2 regions of the Pseudomonas sp. NY15435 genome follow, and region 2 is predicted to be linked to the other one. Evidence: predicted binding sites of a transcription regulator. Region 2 holds the regulator's gene; the other holds the start of a gene.
What was found. Region 2 encodes FliA, which starts transcription of late flagellar genes. Its sites were predicted from a motif close to CTAAAGTTTNNNNNNNNNNNGCCGNTAA; they were not measured.

Region 1: ACNFH5_RS17945 (methyl-accepting chemotaxis protein) is a predicted target of FliA. The motif match lies at 5,602-5,629, and genes of this name have one in related genera.

What each region holds. Positions count from the first base shown of each region.
Region 1 is NZ_JBLUQA010000007.1:60,534-70,573, forward strand. It holds gene ACNFH5_RS17925 (alpha/beta hydrolase) at 1-212, shown strand, start outside; gene ACNFH5_RS17930 (MaoC family dehydratase) at 329-1,207, opposite strand; gene rlmM (23S rRNA (cytidine(2498)-2'-O)-methyltransferase RlmM) at 1,308-2,375, opposite strand; gene acnA (aconitate hydratase AcnA) at 2,736-5,468, shown strand; gene ACNFH5_RS17945 (methyl-accepting chemotaxis protein) at 5,674-7,239, shown strand; gene cprA (cationic peptide resistance protein CprA) at 7,363-8,535, opposite strand; gene ACNFH5_RS17955 (alpha/beta family hydrolase) at 8,625-9,323, opposite strand; gene ccoN (cytochrome-c oxidase, cbb3-type subunit I) at 9,444-10,040, shown strand, end outside.
Region 2 is NZ_JBLUQA010000003.1:181,129-191,168, forward strand. It holds gene ACNFH5_RS08080 (protein-glutamate methylesterase/protein-glutamine glutaminase) at 1-736, opposite strand, end outside; gene ACNFH5_RS08085 (chemotaxis protein CheA) at 814-3,042, opposite strand; gene ACNFH5_RS08090 (protein phosphatase CheZ) at 3,075-3,857, opposite strand; gene ACNFH5_RS08095 (chemotaxis response regulator CheY) at 3,877-4,251, opposite strand; gene fliA (RNA polymerase sigma factor FliA) at 4,449-5,198, opposite strand; gene fleN (flagellar synthesis regulator FleN) at 5,195-6,022, opposite strand; gene flhF (flagellar biosynthesis protein FlhF) at 6,187-7,497, opposite strand; gene flhA (flagellar biosynthesis protein FlhA) at 7,509-9,632, opposite strand; gene ACNFH5_RS08120 (TPM domain-containing protein) at 9,774-10,040, opposite strand, start outside.

The sequences.
Region 1 (10,040 bases), on a different contig from region 2:
AGGTAAAACCCTTGGCGAACCAGGGCAGCACACGCCTGAACGCCGTCAGCGCCAGCCTCGCGCCGGGAGATGAGATTGGATTGCTGCTCAGCGGCTTCAGCGACCAGTACCTGTTCAACAGTTCCTGGCGGATAGCGCCGGTAGAGCTGCAGGGCGAGGTGCAACTGCCCAGCCTGCTCCCGCTGCAGCCCCGCGTTGCCGTGCACCCGTAACCGCTCTGCCGTGCGGTTCGCGAGCAAGCTCGCTCCTACAGGTTTGCATCAGAGCGCTTTTCGTAGGAGCGAGCTTGCTCGCGAACAGGACCGCCCCATGCTTCCCAGCGAAACGACTAACGCAACGGCCCGTCCGGCGCCTCATCGAGTTGCGCCAGCAGCATCGGCTGACCATCGCCCTCAGCAGGCAGCAGCGCCCACTGCTCCTTCTTGCCCAGCCGCCGGTAGCTCTGCTTCACCTGGCTGCCCAGCGGCAGCGGCGCCTTGAAGTGCGCATCCAGGCGCACATTCTCGGCCAAGCGACGGCCGGTCAGGCTGCGCGCCAGCCCCCACATGCCGTGGGCAAATGGCTTGCCGAAGCCATAGTGCGAGGCCATCAGGCGCGACAGGTGCAGCGGATTGAAGTCGCCGCTCAGCCCGGCGTAGCGCCAGCCGACAATCTTCGGCACGCGCCACTGCACGCCGGAATGCACCGGCGCTTCCAGGGTGTGCCATTGGGCACGTTCGGGCAGAGGATCGGGCTCGCTCCCGCTCTCGAGGAAGTCGCCCCGGCGCAGGTAAGTGGTGATCGACTGCCAGTAGAGCATGTCGTGATGCCAGGCCTCGGTGACGACATCCACCTCCAGGCCCAGCTCATTGCGGCGGCTGGTGAGAATGCGGCAGTCGAACTGCAGCGGCTCGTTCTCGTCGAGCATGCGATAGCGCTGGATATGGCTGCGCAGGTGAATCAGCCCCACGACCGACAGCGGCATGCGCGAGCGGCTGAGCAGGCGCAGGTGCAGCGGCAGGCTGATCACCTGCGGATAGAGCAGCGGAACGCCCAGCGCCGGGTCGAGCCCGAAGTGCTCGCGGTAGGCGCGCAAGTGGCGAAGGTCGAATTTCAGGGTGCGGCTATCCATCGCCAGGTAAGGCACGCGCTCATCGCGGCCGAGGCCGCGGCGTGGCAGCAACATGCGGCTGTAACTGCCCAGCAGGGAGGGCAACTTTCGCTTCACGAAGGTCTCCGGAAGATCTCGCGCCGCACAGCATGGGCAATGCCGGGCGGCGCGGCAAGTCACCGAAGGTCGGGTGGCGCTGCGGGACCTTTCCGAGTCGTCAGCGCTCGCCCTTCTCGATCCGGCGCAGGTGGCAGGTCACTTCCTCGCGGTCGTGGTACAGCTGCTTGCAGCCGATCTGCACCTTCAGCCCGCGCTCGCGGAAGGACTCTTCCAGGCGGTCGAGGATGCGCCGCACCTCGGTGTAACGCTGCTTCATCGGCAGCTTGAGGTTGACGATGGCCTCGCGGCACAGCCCCTCGCCGATCCAGGTTTCGATCATCGCGCCGGTGCGAGCGGGCTTTTCGACGATATCGCAAACCATCCAGTCCATGCGTTGGCGCGGGCGGAAGGCGTAGCCGTCAACGCGCTGGTGCTCGACCAGCCCGGAGTACATCAGGTTCTCCGCCATCGGCCCGTTGTCCACAGCGACCACGCGCATCTCGCGGTTCACCAGTTGCCAGGTCCAACCACCGGGGGATGCGCCCAGGTCCACGGCGAGCATATCCGGCGCCAGGCGGCGGTCCCAGTCAGCGCGGGGAATGAAGTGGTGCCAGGCCTCTTCCAGCTTCAGCGTCGAGCGGCTCGGCGCCTCGCGGGGGAACTTCAGGCGCGGGATGCCCATGGGCCACATGGCGCAGTTGCGCGCCTCGGCCAGGCCGATGAAAGCCTCGCGGCCGGAACGGAAGGTCAGCAGCAGGCGCGGCAGGCTCGGGTCTTCCACCAGCTTGCCGGCCTTCACCAGGGCGGCGCGCAGGGGCTTCTCGAACTTGCGGCAGAAGGTCGAGAGTTCCTTGCCATCGTTGGTATCGAACACCTCCAGCCAGAGGCTGCCGCACTGCGGAAAGCCGGCCAGGGCCTCGAGGATCGCACCGATGCGGTCCTGCTCCGGCAGCGCGGTAAAACCGGCCCCGCGTGCCCACTGGCGCGGGAAGATCAGCTCGGAGAAACGCAGATGGCGCATCAGCCGGTCGGCGCCGTCGGCGTCCATGCTGATGAATTCGGCGTAGGCAGTGGCTGGCTTGGCCCGCGCGTAACCGGGAATGTCCAGGCGCGCGGCGTGCTCGGACAGCTCGGCACAGACCTCATTCTCGAAGCCCGGGCGGCAGTGCAGTAAGAGGGTATTCATCGGGGTGTCTCCTTGGCCGCGCACTATAGAGGCTGCCCGCGAAGGTTTCATGCAGATTCGCAGGAATCATCCCATGGCCGGAGTCATTTGATCTGAACCCACTCGCAGGACAAACGGTCCAGAACAGATGGCAATACCCCTTCAGGCGGTCTAGCTTGAGTGGTCTGGCCCAGCCCGCCAGAAGACTGCCCGATGATTGCCCTGCCTGGCGAAGATGATCACCGATCGCGGCCCGTCCAAATGGATCAGACCTGCGATGGATCAGGACGTTAGCGCCCTCCTTCGCCAAGTATCGCCAGTGCACCGCCGAATCGGCCGCGCTGCCGATCACGAGCAGAATCCAAGCCTGAGGAGAATGTCATGCCCGCAGTGGATAGCCTGAACAGCCTGCGCACCCTGGAGGTCGCCGGCAAGACCTATCACTACTACAGCCTGCCTGAAGCGGCGAAGAGTCTCGGAGACCTGGGCAAGCTGCCCATGTCCCTGAAAGTCCTGCTGGAAAACCTGTTGCGCTGGGAGGACGACAACACCGTCACCGGCGACGATCTCAAAGCCCTGGCCAACTGGCTGAAGACCCGCAGCTCCGAGCGCGAGATCCAGTACCGCCCCGCCCGCGTGCTGATGCAGGACTTCACCGGCGTACCGGCGGTGGTCGACCTGGCCGCCATGCGCGACGCCATGGCCAAGGCCGGCGGCGACCCGCAGAAGATCAACCCGCTGTCCCCGGTCGACCTGGTCATCGACCACTCGGTGATGGTCGACAAGTTCGCCAGCCAGTCAGCCTTCGCGCAGAACGTCGAGATCGAGATGGAGCGCAACGGCGAGCGCTACGCGTTCCTGCGCTGGGGTCAGAACGCCTTCGACAACTTCCGCGTGGTGCCGCCGGGCACCGGCATCTGCCACCAGGTCAACCTGGAATACCTGGGGCGCACCGTCTGGACCAAGGACGAGGACGGCCGCACCTACGCCTTCCCCGACACCCTGGTCGGCACCGACTCACACACCACCATGATCAACGGCCTTGGCGTGCTCGGCTGGGGCGTGGGCGGCATCGAGGCGGAAGCGGCCATGCTCGGCCAGCCGGTATCGATGCTGATTCCCGAGGTGATCGGCTTCAAGCTCACCGGCAAGCTGAAGGAAGGCATCACCGCCACCGACCTGGTGTTGACCGTCACCCAGATGCTGCGCAAGAAAGGCGTCGTCGGAAAATTCGTCGAGTTCTATGGCGATGGGCTCGCCGATCTGCCTCTGGCCGACCGCGCCACCATCGCCAACATGGCCCCGGAATACGGCGCCACCTGCGGCTTCTTCCCGGTAGACGACATCACCCTGGGCTACCTGCGCCTGTCTGGCCGCCCAGAGGACGCCGTCAAGCTGGTGGAGGCCTACAGCAAGGCCCAGGGCCTGTGGCGCGAAAAAGGCCACGAGCCGGTGTTTACCGACTCCCTGCAACTGGACATGGGCGACGTCGAGGCCAGCCTCGCCGGGCCCAAGCGCCCGCAGGACCGTGTCGCCCTCGGCCAAGTCAGCCAGGCCTTCGATGACTTCCTCGGCCTGCAGATCAAGCCCGCCTCCACCGAGGAGGGCCGCCTGCTCAGCGAGGGGGGCGGTGGCGCTGCCGTGGGCGCAGCAGCCCAGACCGGCGAGGCCGACTACCAGCACGACGGCCACACCTATCGGCTGAAGAACGGCGCCGTGGTGATCGCCGCCATCACCTCCTGCACCAACACCTCCAACCCCAGCGTGATGATGGCCGCCGGCCTCCTGGCGAAGAAGGCGCTGGAGAAGGGCCTGCAGCGCAAGCCCTGGGTGAAGAGCTCATTGGCTCCCGGCTCCAAGGTCGTGACGGATTACTTCCGCGCCGCCGGCCTGACCCGCTATCTGGATGAGCTGGGCTTCGACCTGGTGGGCTACGGCTGCACCACCTGCATCGGTAACTCCGGCCCGCTACTCGACCCCATTGAGAAGGCCGTGCAGCAGGCAGATCTGACCGTCGCCTCGGTGCTCTCGGGCAACCGCAACTTCGAGGGCCGTGTGCACCCGCTGGTGAAAACCAACTGGTTGGCCTCGCCTCCGCTGGTGGTGGCCTACGCCTTGGCCGGCACCGTGCGTACCGATCTGACCAAGGACCCGCTGGGTACCGGCAAGGACGGGCAACCGGTCTATCTGAAGGATATCTGGCCGACCCAGCAGGAAATCGCTGACGCCGTGCAGAAAGTCGACACGGCGATGTTCCACAAGGAGTACGCCGAAGTCTTCCAGGGCGACGAGAAATGGCGCGCGATCCAGGTGCCGGATGCCAAGACCTACACTTGGCAGGGCGACTCCACCTACATCCAGCATCCGCCGTTCTTCGAACACATCGCCGAGGCGCCGCCGAAGGTCGAGGATATCCAGGGTGCCAGTATTCTCGCGGTGCTGGGCGATTCGGTGACCACCGACCACATCTCCCCTGCCGGCAATATCAAGAAGGACAGCCCGGCCGGGCGCTACCTCAGTGAACACGGCGTGGCCTACGCCGATTTCAACTCCTACGGCTCGCGCCGTGGGAACCATGAGGTGATGATGCGCGGCACCTTCGCCAATATCCGTATCAAGAACGAAATGCTCGGTGGCGAGGAAGGCGGCAACACGCTCTACGTCCCCACTGGCGACAAGCTGGCTATCTACGACGCCGCCATGCGCTACCAGAAGGACGGCACCCCGCTGGTTATCGTCGCCGGCAAGGAGTATGGCACCGGTTCATCCCGCGACTGGGCGGCCAAGGGCACCAACCTGCTGGGCGTAAAAGCGGTGATCGCCGAAAGCTTCGAGCGTATCCACCGCTCCAACCTGGTAGGCATGGGCGTACTGCCGTTGCAGTTCAAGGACGGCCAGGACCGCAAGGCGCTGAAACTGACCGGCAAGGAGGTGCTGAGCATCAGCGGTCTGTCAGGCCAACTGAAGCCGCACATGAACCTCAAGGTCACGGTGAAGCGCGAGGACGGCAGCCAGGACAGCTTCGAGGTGCTCTGCCGTATCGACACCCAGAACGAAGTCGAATACTTCAAGGCCGGCGGCATCCTGCACTACGTGCTGCGCAGCCTGATCTAGCTCGGCTGGAATGAACGCGGCGGCCTGCAACGGGCCGCCGCCTTCCACTTTCGAAGCACTTCGAGTGACCCATGGCTATGGGCCATCGTCAGCCTACCGGCGTCACCCTTTTGTCATTATTTCTGTGATTGCCATCAAATTTTCGATCCGGCGGCCGATAAGCTGGACAGACGTACCATTTCGCCTTTTCCGAGATCCCAGCCTGATGCGCAACAACCAGCCGATCACCCAGCGTGAACGCACCTTCCCCGCCGAACAGCGGCTGATTTCCACCACCGACGCCCGCGGCGTGATCAGTTACGCCAACGAGGCCTTCACCACCATCAGCGGTTTTTCCCGCGAGGAACTGGTCGGCGCGGCGCACAACCTGGTGCGCCATCCGGACGTGCCACCCGCCGTATTCGCACACATGTGGGCGACTCTGAAGAAAGGTCGGCCATGGATGGGCATCGTCAAGAACCGGTGCAAGAACGGCGACCACTACTGGGTCAGCGCCTACGTCACGCCTATCTACGAGCGCAACGAGATCGTCGGCTACGAATCGGTGCGGGTGAAACCCAGCGCCGAACAGGTACGCCGCGCCGAAGCGCTGTACGCGCGGATCAATGCCGGCAAGTCGGCAATCCCTGCTCGCGACCGCTGGCTGCCGTTACTGCTGGACTGGCTACCGTTCATCCTGATCGGTCAGATCGGCTTCCTCATCGGCGTCTGGCTGAACTCCCACTGGGGCTTCCTGCTGGCCGCCCTGCTCTCGATCCCGCTGGGGCTCGCCGGCCTCGGCTGGCAGCAGCGCGGCCTCAAGCGCCTGCTGCGCCTGGCCGAGCAGACCACCTCGGACCCGCTGATCGCGCAGATGTATACCGACAGCCGTGGTGCCCAGGCGCGTCTGGAAATGTCCATCCTGAGCCAGGAAGCCCGGCTGAAGACCTGTCTGACCCGTCTGCAGGACACCGCCGAAACCCTCACCGAGCAGGCCCGCGAAGCCGACTCCCTGGCCCACCACAGCTCCGCCGGGCTGGACCGACAGCGCCAGGAAACCGAGCAGGTGGCGACCGCCGTCAACCAGATGGCCGCCACCACCCAGGAAGTGGCCGATAACGTGCAGCGCACCGCCGATGCCACTCGCCAGGCAAACGACCTGACCACCGAAGGCCGGCAGATCGCTGCCGAAACCCGCGAGGCCATGCAGCGCCTTTCCAACTCCGTGGGCGAAACCGGTGAAGCGGTCAGCCAACTGGCACGCGACAGCGAGCAGATCGGCGGCGTGGTGGATGTGATCAAGGGCATCGCCGACCAGACCAACCTGCTGGCCCTCAATGCCGCTATCGAAGCCGCGCGTGCTGGCGAAATGGGTCGCGGCTTCGCCGTGGTCGCCGACGAGGTTCGTTCGCTGGCTCAGCGCACTGCCGAGTCGACCGGACAGATCCACCAACTCATCGCCAATCTGCAGAACACCGCCACCGAAGCGGTGCGCGCCATGGACTCCGGCCGCCGCCAGGCCGACGAAGGCGTGGAGCGTGTGCTGCAGGCGGACAGCGCGCTGGTCGGTATCAGTGACGCGGTGGCCAATATCACCGAGATGACCACGCAGATCGCCGCCGCCGCGGAGGAACAAAGCGCCGTGGCCGAAGAGATCAACCGCAACATCAGCACCATCGCCAACCTCGCCGACCAGACCTCCGGCGAAGCGCAGCGCACTGCCCTGCTCAGCGAGGAGCTGACGCAGACTGCGCACCGCCAGTATTCGCTGGTGGAGCGGTTCAACCGCTGAGGCCATTGCCGCCCGCGGCGGCAACTGTAGGAGCGAACTTGCTCGCGAACCCGGTCCCGTCGCGGAGCTGTTCGCGAGCAAGCTCGCTCCTACAGCGCATACCCACCCGCAGCACTCAGCCGGCTACTTGAAATCCCACTGCATTTGCGCCGGGATGCTCACATCCCGCGAGGACTGCACACACACGTCCACGTAATCGGTGAAGCGCGGCGGTGCGGCAATGCCTTCGTCCAGCAGGCGCTGGTTGTCGAACAGGTAGTTGAGGTCAGCAAAGCCGCTGTACAGGCGCAGTGCACGCAGCACCAGGCGCGGGTTGGCCTTGCCGATGCGGCTTTCGAAACTGCCGGCCAGCTCGCGCAAATCCTCCGAACTGACCTTTCTATAACGCTGGCCCACCGGCGCTTCGCCACGGGCGTCGGCATAAGCCTGGTCGATTTCGCCGAAGGTGCATGCCGAACCGTGGCCAGCGGAGATGTGATAGAGGCTGTGGTTCAGCGTCGGCTTGAGCGCCAGAGCGACCAGCGCTTCAGCGCAGTAGTCGACCGGAATCACGTCGATCTGCTCGTCCAGGCCACAGGTGAAACTCTCCAGGGCAAAGCCCATGCGAAACACCCAGAAGATGCTCCTCGAGGCTCGGCAACCCAGCTCGCGATGCCCGACCACGATGGAGGGGCGCGCCACCACCAGTGGCAGGCCAGGCAACTCTTCGCGCATCCGCCGTTCGATTTCGGCCTTGGAGGCGGTGTAGTCCACCAGTTGCTCGTCGCTGTCCGGGAAGTCCCAGGACTCGCGCACCGGTGACTCGCGCTGCGGACCGCAGCACATCGCGGTGCCCACGTGCAGGAAGCGCTTGAGGTTGCGCGACTGGCTGAGCAGCTTGGCGAAGGCGAAGGTGCCTTCGACGTTTACCGGCCAGATGCTCGGGTTCTTCGAGAAGGAAGCGACGGCAGCGCAGTTGATCACCTGCTCCACGCGCATCAGGCGGGCACGCTCGCCCTGCATCCAGGCGGTGTCGAGCAGGTCACCACAGAGGATCTGGCTTTCCTGCAGGCTCTCCAGCGCCGTCTCCGATACGCAATGCAGGCGCAGGTTGTCGAGCAACCGCTCCAGGCCCTGGGCGGGGGATTCGGCACGGACCAGGAATAGCAGCGCCGGCGTGTGACCATCAGCGATCAGGTGCGCAGCGACGGAGCCGCCGAGGAAGCCGGTGGCGCCAGTCAAGAGCAGGCTGTGCGCGGCGCCGGGGGAGAATCGGTAGGGTTGGGTGGCAATGCGTTCAGCGTATTGGGGGTTCATGGCAGCTTTCGGCCTGTCCTCTGGAAGCGGGGTGTCGACTGCTGGGAGTCGACGCCGGCGAGGATAGGAGGGCCTGCCTTAAGGACCGATTAGGGCAATAGAAACGCTTCGATTTTCGCGGCCGCGTTCTCCAGATGCTGCTCGTGGGTCAGTCCGGAGGCCTTAAGCGGCTTGAGGTCATGGTCGCCGGCTGCCAGCCAGTGGAGTTGGATCGCCGGCGACAGCGAGTAGCCCTGGACCGTCGATCGGTCGCCCAGCGCATCGCGCTCGCCCTGGACGATCAGGGTCGCCGTCTTCAACTCGGCGAGGTGGGCGACACGCGGCTTCTCCGGCTTGCCGGCTGCATAGAACGGGTAGCCGAGACAGACCAGCGCGTCCGCACCCAACTCGTCCGCCAGCAGGCTGGCCATGCGTCCCCCCATGGATTTGCCGCCAATCGCCAGCTTGCCGGGCACCTCGGCGCGAACCTGCGCATAAACCTGCCGCCAGCACTCAAGCAACTGCTTCTGGGGATTCGGCGGACGCCGCTTTCCATCCTCGCGGCGCATAGCCATATAGGGGAACTCGAAGCGCACCACCGAGATACCTCTTTCAGCCAGGCGTGCGGCGATGTCATCCATGAACGGACTGTCCATTGGCGCCCCCGCTCCGTGCGCCAGAACCAGCGTTGCCGACAGTTCGCGATGTGCCGGGTTCCGCAGCAGCGACAAAGGACCGCAGGCGCCCGCGACAGGGGTCTCAGGCGCCAATTGATCCGAATCAATATTCCGAGAGGTGCCTTTATCCATCCTTCACTCCGCTAATTCCGAATTAGTACCTATCCCAAGGGGGAGGGGCGGCATACGCCGTAAGCCGTAAAAAACCTGCCGGGATGGGCATAGCCCATAACCGTGGATGGAAGCCCATAAATGAGCACAACCAATCAGACCGCTTATAACTATAAGGTGGTCCGCCAGTTCGCCATTATGACAGTGGTGTGGGGGATCGTCGGCATGGCCGTCGGTGTCCTGATCGCCGCTCAACTGGTGTGGCCGGACCTTAACCTCGGCTTACCGTGGACGAGCTTCGGCCGCCTGCGTCCGCTGCATACCAACGCGGTGATCTTCGCCTTCGGCGGCTGCGCACTGTTCGCCACCAGCTACTACTCGGTGCAGCGTACCTGCCAGACCCGCCTGTTCGCTGGCCCGCTCGCTTCCTTCACCTTCTGGGGTTGGCAGCTGGTGATCCTGTGTGCCGCCATCACCCTGCCGCTGGGCTACACCTCCTCCAAGGAGTACGCCGAGCTGGAGTGGCCGATCGACATCCTGATCACCATCGTCTGGGTTTCCTACGCCATCGTCTTCTTCGGCACGCTGATGAAGCGCAAGACCAAGCACATCTATGTGGGCAACTGGTTCTTCGGCGGCTTCATCCTGACCGTGGCGATCCTGCACGTGGTCAACAACCTGGAAATCCCGGTCAGCCTGACCAAGTCCTACTCCCTGTACTCGGGCGCCACTGACGCC
Region 2 (10,040 bases):
CCTTGACGGTGATCTTGCACAGCTTGTCCAGGCGCTCGGCGAACGCCTTGGTGAAGGCCGCCGGCATGTGCTGGATCAGCACCAGCGGCGCGGGGAAGTTGGCAGGCAGTTGGGTCAGGACCCGCTGCAGCGCCACCGGCCCACCGGTCGAAGTGCCGATGGCTACCAGCCGGTAGGGCTTACGCTTTGGGGCGGCAGAGGTCGCCGGCACCGGAGCGGCCGGCGCATGGCTGCCGGCCGACGAAGCGGGCGCAGCCTGACGCGCAGCGCTGGCGGCCGGAGTCGAAGCCGGTGCCGACGGGCTCGAGGAATACGAAGAGTACGCAGCGAAGCGACGGTTGCTCTTGGCAATGGTGTGGACCTTCTCGCACAGCAGCTGGCGGACCTTGTCCGGGTTGCGCGAGATGTCCTCGAAATTCTTCGGCAGGTAATCGACGGCGCCAGCGTCGAGCGCGTCCAGGGTCACCCGCGCGCCTTCGTGGGTCAGCGAGGAGAACATCAGGACCGGCGTCGGGCAGCGCTGCATGATGGTCCGCACGGCAGTGATGCCGTCCATCAGCGGCATCTCGTAGTCCATGGTGATCACATCGGGCTTGAGTGCCAGCGCCTGATCGATTGCCTCGCGGCCATTGGTAGCCGTACCGACCACCTGGATCTGCGGATCAGCCGAAAGAATCTCCGAGACGCGGCGGCGGAAGAACCCCGAATCGTCCACCACCAGGACTTTGACAGCCATAGACACTCCTGAAAAAAACTTCTTCCATCACATGGGCCAGCGCAGCTTGTTTTATTGACTGCGCTCGCCCACGGCGGTCAGATACGACGGGCGTAGCGCTTGAGCATGCTCGGCACGTCGAGGATCAGCGCGATGCGCCCGTCCCCGGTAATCGTCGCCCCCGCCATGCCCGGCGTGCCCTGCAGCATCTTGCCCAGCGGCTTGATCACCACCTCTTCCTGGCCCACCAGTTGGTCGACCACGAAGCCGATGCGCTGGGTGCCCACGGAGAGGATCACCACGTGACCTTCGCCCGGCTCGTCATACTGCGCGCCCGGCACCAGCCAGCGCTTGAGGTAGAACAACGGCAGGGCCTTGTCGCGGACGATCACCACTTCCTGGCCGTCGACCACGTTGGTGTTCGACAGGTCGAGGTGGAAGATCTCGTTGACGTTGACCAGCGGGAAGGCGAAGGCCTGGTTGCCCAGCATCACCATCAGGGTCGGCATGATCGCCAGGGTCAGCGGGACCTTGATGACGATCTTCGAGCCCTGGCCCTTGGTCGAGTAGATGTTGATGATCCCGTTGAGCTGGGAAATCTTGGTCTTCACCACGTCCATGCCGACACCGCGGCCGGAGACGTCGGAAATCTCGGTCTTGGTCGAGAAGCCCGGGGCGAAGATCAGGTTGTAGCAATCGGATTCGGACAGGCGATCGGCCGCGTCCTTGTCCAGCAGGCCCTTCTCCACCGCCTTGGCGCGCAGCACGTCCGGGTCCATGCCTTTGCCGTCGTCGGAGATCGACAGCAGGATGTGGTCGCCTTCCTGCTCGGCGGACAGCACCACTTTGCCCGAACGCGACTTGCCGGCGGCCTCGCGCTCGTCAGGGCCTTCGATGCCATGGTCCACCGCGTTGCGCACCAGGTGCACCAGCGGGTCGGCGAGGGCCTCGACCAGGTTCTTGTCCAGGTCGGTCTCTTCGCCGATCAGCTCGAGGTTGATCTCTTTCTTCAGATTGCGCGCCAGATCGCGGACCTGGCGCGGGAAGCGGCCGAAGACCTTCTTGATCGGCTGCATGCGGGTCTTCATGACCGACGACTGCAGGTCGGCGGTGACCACATCGAGGTTGGAGACGGCTTTGGCCATCGCCTCGTCGCCGCTGTTCAGGCCCAGGCGCACCAGGCGGTTACGCACCAGCACCAGTTCGCCGACCATGTTCATGATCTCGTCCAGGCGCGCGGTGTCCACACGGACGGTGGTTTCCGCCTCGTTGGCCGGCTTGTCAGCGGCGGCAGCGGCAGGCTTGGCGGCAGCAGCGGGTTTGGCGGCAGCGGCCGGAGCTGGAGCCGGAGCGGCAGCGGGTTTGGGCGCAGGCGTTGCGGCAGCCGGCTTGGCAGCCGCGGCCGGTTCTTCTTTCGCACCGGTGAACTGGCCTTTGCCATGCAGTTCATCGAGCAGCTTCTCGAATTCGTCGTCGGTGATGTTGTCATCGCCGCTGGCGGCCGGAGCTTCCTCAGGCTTCGTCTGTGCGGCAGCCTCGACGGGAGCGCTGGCTTCTTCCTTCGCGCCAGTGAACTGGCCCTTGCCATGCAACTGGTCCAGCAGTGCTTCGAACTCGTCGTCGCTGATCTCGTCGCCGCCGGCCGGGGTCTCGACAGCGGGGGCCGGCGCCGGCTTGGCGGGCTCCTTGGCGCCAGCGCTGAACTGGCCCTTGCCGTGCAGTTGGTCGAGCAGCGCTTCGAACTCGTCATCGGTGATGTCGTCGCCACCCGCGCCTACCGGCGCGGCCGGCGCATCAGCGGTGGGCTCGAGGGCATCCATCAGTTGCTCGAACTCGGCATCGGTGATGTCGCCATAGGCGGCAGGAGCAGCAGGAGCTTCCTCTACAACCGGCTCAGCAGCCACCGAAGCGGCAACCGGCGCTTCGGCCGGAGCGGCGTTCGGATCAGCCAGTCGTGACAGCGCGGCGAGCAGCTCGGGAGTAGCCGGCGTCGGTTCCTCAGCGTCACGGACCTGCTGGAACATGACGTTGACGGTATCCAGCGCCTGCAGCATCACGTCCATCAGTTCGGCATCCACGCGGCGTTCGCCTTTGCGCAGCATGTCGAAGACGTTCTCGGCGATGTGGCAGCACTCGACCAGCGCGTTCAGCTGGAGGAAGCCCGCCCCACCCTTGACGGTGTGGAACCCACGGAAGATGGCATTGAGCAGGTCCATGTCTTCCGGACGGCTTTCCAGCTCGACCAGTTGTTCGGACAGTAGCTCGAGGATCTCGCCGGCCTCCACCAGGAAGTCCTGGAGGATTTCGTCATCGGCGTCGAAGCTCATTCGGGTGCTCCCTCTACAGCGTCAGCGGACGCTTAAAAACCAAGGCTGGACAACAGATCGTCGACATCGTCCTGACCGGACACGACGTCCTTTCTTGTATCGGCAGCAATCTGCGGACCTTCACCCTTGGACGATCTTTCTTTTTCCACCGCGTCGCGCATGCTCTCGTGGTCATGCTCGATGCCGGCGTAGCGATCGACCTGCCCTGCCATCCAGACCAGCTTCACCAGGTTCGATTCGACCTCGGTCACCAGCTTGGTGACGCGTTTGATCACTTGCCCGGTAAGGTCCTGGAAGTCCTGCGCCAGCAGGATGTCGTTCAGGTGCGCGGAGAGCTTGCGGCTGTCCTGGGCGCTGATGTAGAGGAACTGCTCGACACGCTTGGCGAGGTCGCGGAAGGCTTCGGGACCCAGCTCGCGGCGCATGAAGCGCGACCAGTCTTCCTGCAGTTCCTTGGCCTGGGTCTCGATGTGCATGACCACCGGGGTGCACTCTTCCACCAGGTCCATGGTGCGATTGGCCGCTTTCTCGGTCATCGTCACCACATAGGACAGGCGGTCAGTGGCGTCGGCGATCTGCGAGACTTCCTGGGCGCGGGGCGAGCTGGGGTCGATCTGGAAGTTGACGATGGCGTTGTGCAGCTCACGGGTGAGCTTGCCCACTTCCTGGTAAAGGCCGCGATCGCGCGCCTGGTTGAGCTCGGAGATCAGCTGCACGGCAGTCTGGACTTCGCCGCGTTCGAGGCAGTCGACCAATTCGCGCGCGTGTTTTTTCAGGGTCGACTCGAAGTCACCCGCGGATTCGTTGAAATCCATGACGCCCTCTTGGTCAGCCTCAGCTGCCGACCCGCTCGAAAATCTTCTCGATCTTTTCTTTCAGCACCTGAGCGGTGAAAGGCTTGACCACATAGCCGTTGACCCCGGCCTGGGCCGCTTCGATGATCTGGTCGCGCTTGGCTTCGGCGGTGACCATCAGCACCGGCAGGTGCTTCAGACGCTCGTCGGCGCGGACTGCACGGAGCAGGTCGATGCCGGTCATGCCGGGCATGTTCCAGTCGGTAACGAGGAAATCGAAGTTGCCGCTGTGCAGCATCGGCAGCGCAGTGGTGCCGTCGTCGGCCTCTGCGGTGTTGGTGAACCCCAGGTCCCGCAGGAGGTTCTTGATGATGCGCCTCATCGTGGAAAAGTCGTCCACGATGAGAATTTTCATGTTCTTGTCCAAACCTGCCTCCATCGATACCAAACGCGCCCTGGCGGGCGTGCCGTCAATTCATTGAGCGCCGTGCGCTCTTTGCTGTGGGCGCGTCAAAGGAACGTCACCCAAAAATTCGTAAGCCTATAACTTGCCTAAGGAAAATCCCTTCAGCACTGCCTCTCAGAAGCAGTCGACGCGAAACTACCCGATGCTCAGCGAGCGCGCCACTCCGCCAGACGCGAACGCAGGCGCGCGGCGCACTGGCTGTGCAACTGGCTGACGCGGGACTCGCTGACGCCCAGTACTTCGCCGATCTCCTTGAGGTTGAGTTCCTCGTCGTAGTACAGGGCCAGCACCAGTCGCTCACGCTCGGGCAGCTTGGTGATGGCGTCGGCCAGGGCCGCCTGGAAGCGCTCATCCTCCAGCCCGTGGGACGGCTCGTTGTCGTGGTGCGATGCGTCTTCGGCAAAGCCGCTACCCTGGTCGCCGTCCTGCAACATGTCATCGAAGCTATACAGACGGCTGCCCTGGGTGTCGCTGAGGATGCCGTAATAATCTTCGAGGCTCATATTGAGTTCGGCAGCAACCTCCTGATCTTTAGCGTCACGTCCGGTGCGCGCCTCGACGGCGCGGATGGCGTCACTGACCATGCGGGTGTTGCGGTGGACCGAACGCGGCGCCCAGTCGCCCTTGCGCACCTCATCGAGCATGGCGCCACGGATGCGGATGCCGGCGTAGGTTTCGAAGCTCGCGCCCTTGCCCTGATCGTATTTCTTCGCCGCCTCCAGCAGGCCGATCATGCCGGCCTGCATCAGGTCCTCCACCTGCACGCTGGCCGGCAGGCGGCCGAGCAGGTGGTAGGCGATGCGCTTCACCAGAGGGGCGTGTTTCTGGATCAGCAGTTCCTGGGAGTTGTGCGCCTGTGCCTTGCTGTACATACGCGCTCCGGAGGCCGCGGTCATACGGCCGAACCCGTGGGATGTTGCACCAGGCGCTCGACGAAGAACTCCAGGTGCCCTCGTGGGTTGGCCGGCAGCGGCCAGCTGTCGACCTTCTGCGCCACTGCACGGAAGGCCAGGGAAGCCTTGCTGCGCGGAAACGCCTCATACACCGAACGCTGCTTCTGCACGGCCTTGCGCACCGACTCGTCGTAGGGAATGGCGCCGACGTACTGCAGCGCCACGTCCAGGAAGCGGTCGGTGACCTTGGTCAGCTTGGCGAACAGATTGCGACCTTCCTGAGGGCTGTGGGCCATGTTCGCCAGCACGCGGAATCGGGTCATGCCGTAGTCGCGATTGAGCAGTTTAATCAAAGCGTAGGCATCGGTGATGGACGTGGGTTCATCACAAACGACCAGCAGCACTTCCTGGGCGGCACGGACGAAGCTCACCACCGAATCGCCGATGCCGGCAGCGGTATCCACCACCAGCACATCGATGTTGTCGCTGATATCACTGAAGGCCTGGATCAGGCCGGCGTGCTGCATCGGCGTGAGGTGCACCATGCTCTGGGTGCCCGAGGCCGCCGGGACGATGCGGATGCCGCCGGGCCCCTGGAGGATCACGTCGCGCAGGTCGCATTCGCCTTCGATCACGTCGGCCAGCGTCCGCTTGGGCGACAGGCCCAGCAGCACGTCAACGTTGGCCAGGCCCAGGTCGGCGTCCAGCAGCATGACGCGGCGGCCGAGATCGGCCAGCGCCAGCGACAGGTTCACTGACACGTTGGTCTTGCCTACGCCACCCTTGCCACCAGTGACCGCGATTACCTGAACGGGATGCATACCCATATCAATACCTTGTCTCGTCGTTCGACCGTCACGCTTCTGGCGTTTCGGCTAATCCGGTTGCAGTGCTCTACCGCCTCCGGCGCTCGCGGATCGTCTAACAGAGCATCCGCATCGCTTGGGCGGCCCAAGCGGCCACCCCACGCCCCACACGGGGCTCACAATCTTCAGCTGGCGCGACGCACCGGCTGTTGGTAAAGACCGGCGAACATGTCCGCCATGGCGTCTTCGCAGGGCTCTTCGGGCGACTGCAGGCTCACCGCACGACTCACCAACTGGTGCGCGCGTGCCACATGCAGGTCATCCGGGATCTTCGGCCCGTCAGCCAGATAGGCTACCGGGAGATGCTGGCTGATAGCCAGAGCCAGAGCTTCGCCGAGGCTTCCCGCTTCGTCCAGTTTGGTCAGGATGCACCCGGCCAGCCCACAGGAACGATAGTTCTGCCAGGCGGACTTGAGCACCTGACTCTGGCTGGTCGCGGCCAGCACGAGGTAATTCTTCACGTTCAGGCTCAGCGACGACAGCGCTTCGAGCTGCATGCGCAGCGCCGGATCGTTGGCCGGCAGGCCGGCGGTGTCGATCAGCACCAGGCGCTTGCGCGCCAGCGGCGCCATGGCCTGGATCAGCGACTGGCCCGGATCGACCAGGGTCACCGGCACATTGAGGATACGGCCGAGAGTCTTGATCTGCTCCTGGGCGCCGATGCGGAAGCTGTCCATGGACACCAGGGCAATGCTCTGCGCGCCATATTTCAGCACGTAGCGGGCAGCCAGCTTGGCCAGGGTGGTGGTCTTGCCCATGCCGGCCGGGCCGACCAGGGCGATCACGCCACCCTGCTCCAGCAGGTCGATTTCCGGGGTATTGATCGAGCGCGCCAGGTGCGCCAGCAGCATGCGCCAGGCCTGCTTCGGGTCGGCGATGGACGCCACGCGCTCCAGCAGGTTGCGCGACAGATCGGCCGGCAGCCCCATGCGTTGCAGGCGACGCCACAGGTTGGCTTGTTTCGGACGCTGGTTCTGCAACTGGTTCCAGGCAATCGAGCCCAGCTGCACTTCAATCAGTTCGCGCAGGCCGTTGAGCTCGAAGCGCATGGCTTCCAGCGCCTGCTGGCCGGCAGCGGCGGGCGCCGGGGCGACCGGAGCGTCCATGGCTTCGGCGAGGGTCTCGGCAGCGCTGCGACGCGGCGCCTGGGTGCCGTACATTTGACGGTCCTTGCGCACACCATCGCTTGCGCGGGCCGGGGCCGACAGGTCCGCCTTGGCCTGGGCGATCTTCGCCTGGGTCTTGCGCAGTTCGGCTTCCAGCGCCGGGTTCGGCTTGCTGGCAGCCACCGGGGCCTGGTAATCCAGCGCCGCGGTCAGCTCCACGCCGCCGGCGACACGGCGATTGCCGATGATCGAGGCATCCGGGCCCAGTTCGTCACGGACCAGTTTCATGGCCTGACGCATATCAGCGGCGAAGAAGCGTTTTACCTGCATGGTCTTGGACCTCAATTCTGCCCAACGGTGGCAACAATCGTGACTTGTTTGTTGTCCGGGATTTCCTGGTAGGCCAGCACGTTCATGGTGGGAACTGCCATCCGGGCGAATCGCGACATCATCGCGCGGATGGGACCTGCCACCAGCAGAATCGCCGGCTTGCCAAGCATCTCCTGACGCTGCGCCGCTTCAACCATCGAGCGCTGCAGCTTTTCGGCCATTCCGGGTTCCAGCAACATGCCGTCTTCGGAGCCCTGTCCGGCCTTCTGAAGACTGTTGAGCAATATCTGTTCCAACCTGGGTTCCAGAGTGATCACAGGCAGCTCCGGCTCTAGTCCCACAATGGTTTGCACGATTGCGCGGGACAGCGCGACGCGAACCGCCGCCACCATCGCGGCGGGATCTTGACTCTTCGCTGCCACGTTGGCGATGGCTTCGGCGATGGTACGAATGTCGCGTACCGGCACCTGTTCCTGCAGCAGTGCCTGAAGCACCTTGAGCAGGGTCGAGAGGGAAATCAGCCCCGGCACCAGCTCTTCGGCGAGCTTGGGCGAGGTCTTGGCCAGCAGCTGCATCAGTTGCTGGACTTCCTCGTGGCCGAGCAACTCGTGGGCATGCTTGTGCAGCACCTGGTTCAGGTGGGTGGCAACCACGGTACTGGCATCCACCACGGTGTAGCCCAGGGACTGCGCCTGGTCGCGCTGCGAAGCCTCGATCCACACCGCTTCCAGGCCGAAGGCCGGGTCCTTGCCAGCGATGCCATTGAGGGTGCCGAACACCTGGCCGGGGTTGATCGCCAGGTCGCGGTCCGGATAGATCTCGGCTTCCGCCACACTGACGCCCATGAGCGTCAAACGGTAGGCGTTGGGCAGCAGGTCGAGGTTGTCGCGGATATGCACTGACGGCATCAGGAAGCCCAGGTCCTGGGACAGCTTCTTGCGCACGCCCTTGATCCGCGCCAGCAGTTGGCCGCCCTGGTTGCGGTCCACCAGCGGAATAAGGCGGTAGCCCACCTCCAGACCGACCATGTCCACCGGGGTCACGTCGTCCCAGCCCAGCTCCTTGGTCTGCTCGGCACGCTGCGCCGGCAGCAGTTCCTGCTGGGTCTGGGCTTCCTGCTCGGCCTTCTGGCTGGCCTGGCGCTGGCGGTGCCAGATCAGGTAGGCGCCAGCGGCAGCCAAGCCGCCCAAGCCGACAAAGGACACGTGCGGCATACCCGGGACCAGGCCCATGGCGATCAGGATGGCGGCGGAGATCGCTAGCGCCTTGGGCGAGGCGAACATCTGGCGGTTGACCTGCTGGCCCATGTCCTCGGAGCTGGAGACGCGGGTCACCATGATCGCGGCGGCGGTGGACAGCAGCAGCGACGGCAGCTGCGCCACCAGACCGTCACCGATGGTCAGCAGGGCGTAGACCTTGCCGGCGTCGCCGAAGCTCATCGAGTGCTGGATCATGCCGATGGCCACGCCACCGATGAGGTTGATGAAGAGAATCAGCAGGCCGGCGACGGCGTCACCGCGGACGAACTTGCTGGCACCGTCCATGGAACCATAGAAGTCGGCTTCCTGGGCCACTTCGGCGCGACGCTTCTTGGCTTCCGCCTGCTCGATCAGGCCGGCGTTGAGGTCGGCATCGATGGCCATCTGCTTGCCGGGCATGGCGTCGAGGGTGAAACGCGCGCTCACCTCGGAGATACGCCCGGCACCCTTGGTGACCACCACGAAGTTGATGATCATGAGGATCGCGAAGACCACGATACCGACGACGTAGTTGCCGCCGATCACCACCTCACCGAAGGCCTGGATCACCTTGCCCGCGGCGGCGTGGCCGTCATGGCCGTGCAGCAGCACGACGCGGGTGGACGCGACGTTCAGCGCCAGGCGCAACAGGGTGGCGACCAGCAGGATGGTCGGGAATACGGCGAAATCCAGCGGGCGCAGGGCATACACGCTGACCAGCAGGACGACGATGGACAGCGCGATGTTGAAGGTGAACAGCACATCCAGCAGGAACGGCGGGATGGGCAGGGTCATCATCGCCAGCATCGCCAGCAGCAGCAGCGGCACGCCGAGGTTGCCCCGGCTGAGCCCTACCAGATTGCTGCGAACAGTGCCGATCAGTTGCGTACGATCCACCCGTGATTCCCCTGCGCGTTGGCGGCCGAGGTGGCCGCCGGATCAAACTTTTGACGCCCAACCGGGCATCCGCACAGGGTTTTGCAGGAAGCGTTCCAACTTTCTCGAAGGGCTGGAAATAGCTGATTCAGAGCGGCCGGATCACCAACTTCCTGAAGCGCCGCCACCGCCGCTGGAACCACCACCGCCGGAATAGCTGCTGCCCCCACCGGAGGACGATCCTCCCCCCGAAGACCCCGACCCTGACCTCGAACTGCCGCCAGTCATGAAGGCGACCAGGAAGGGGAAATACAGCATGGGAATCAGCACCAGAGAGTCGGGAAACACCCAGGGCCGCTGCAGGACGCCTACCGTATGGATGACGAATCCGGCGATCACCATGGCAAACGCCAGGCGGACGGCGAACTC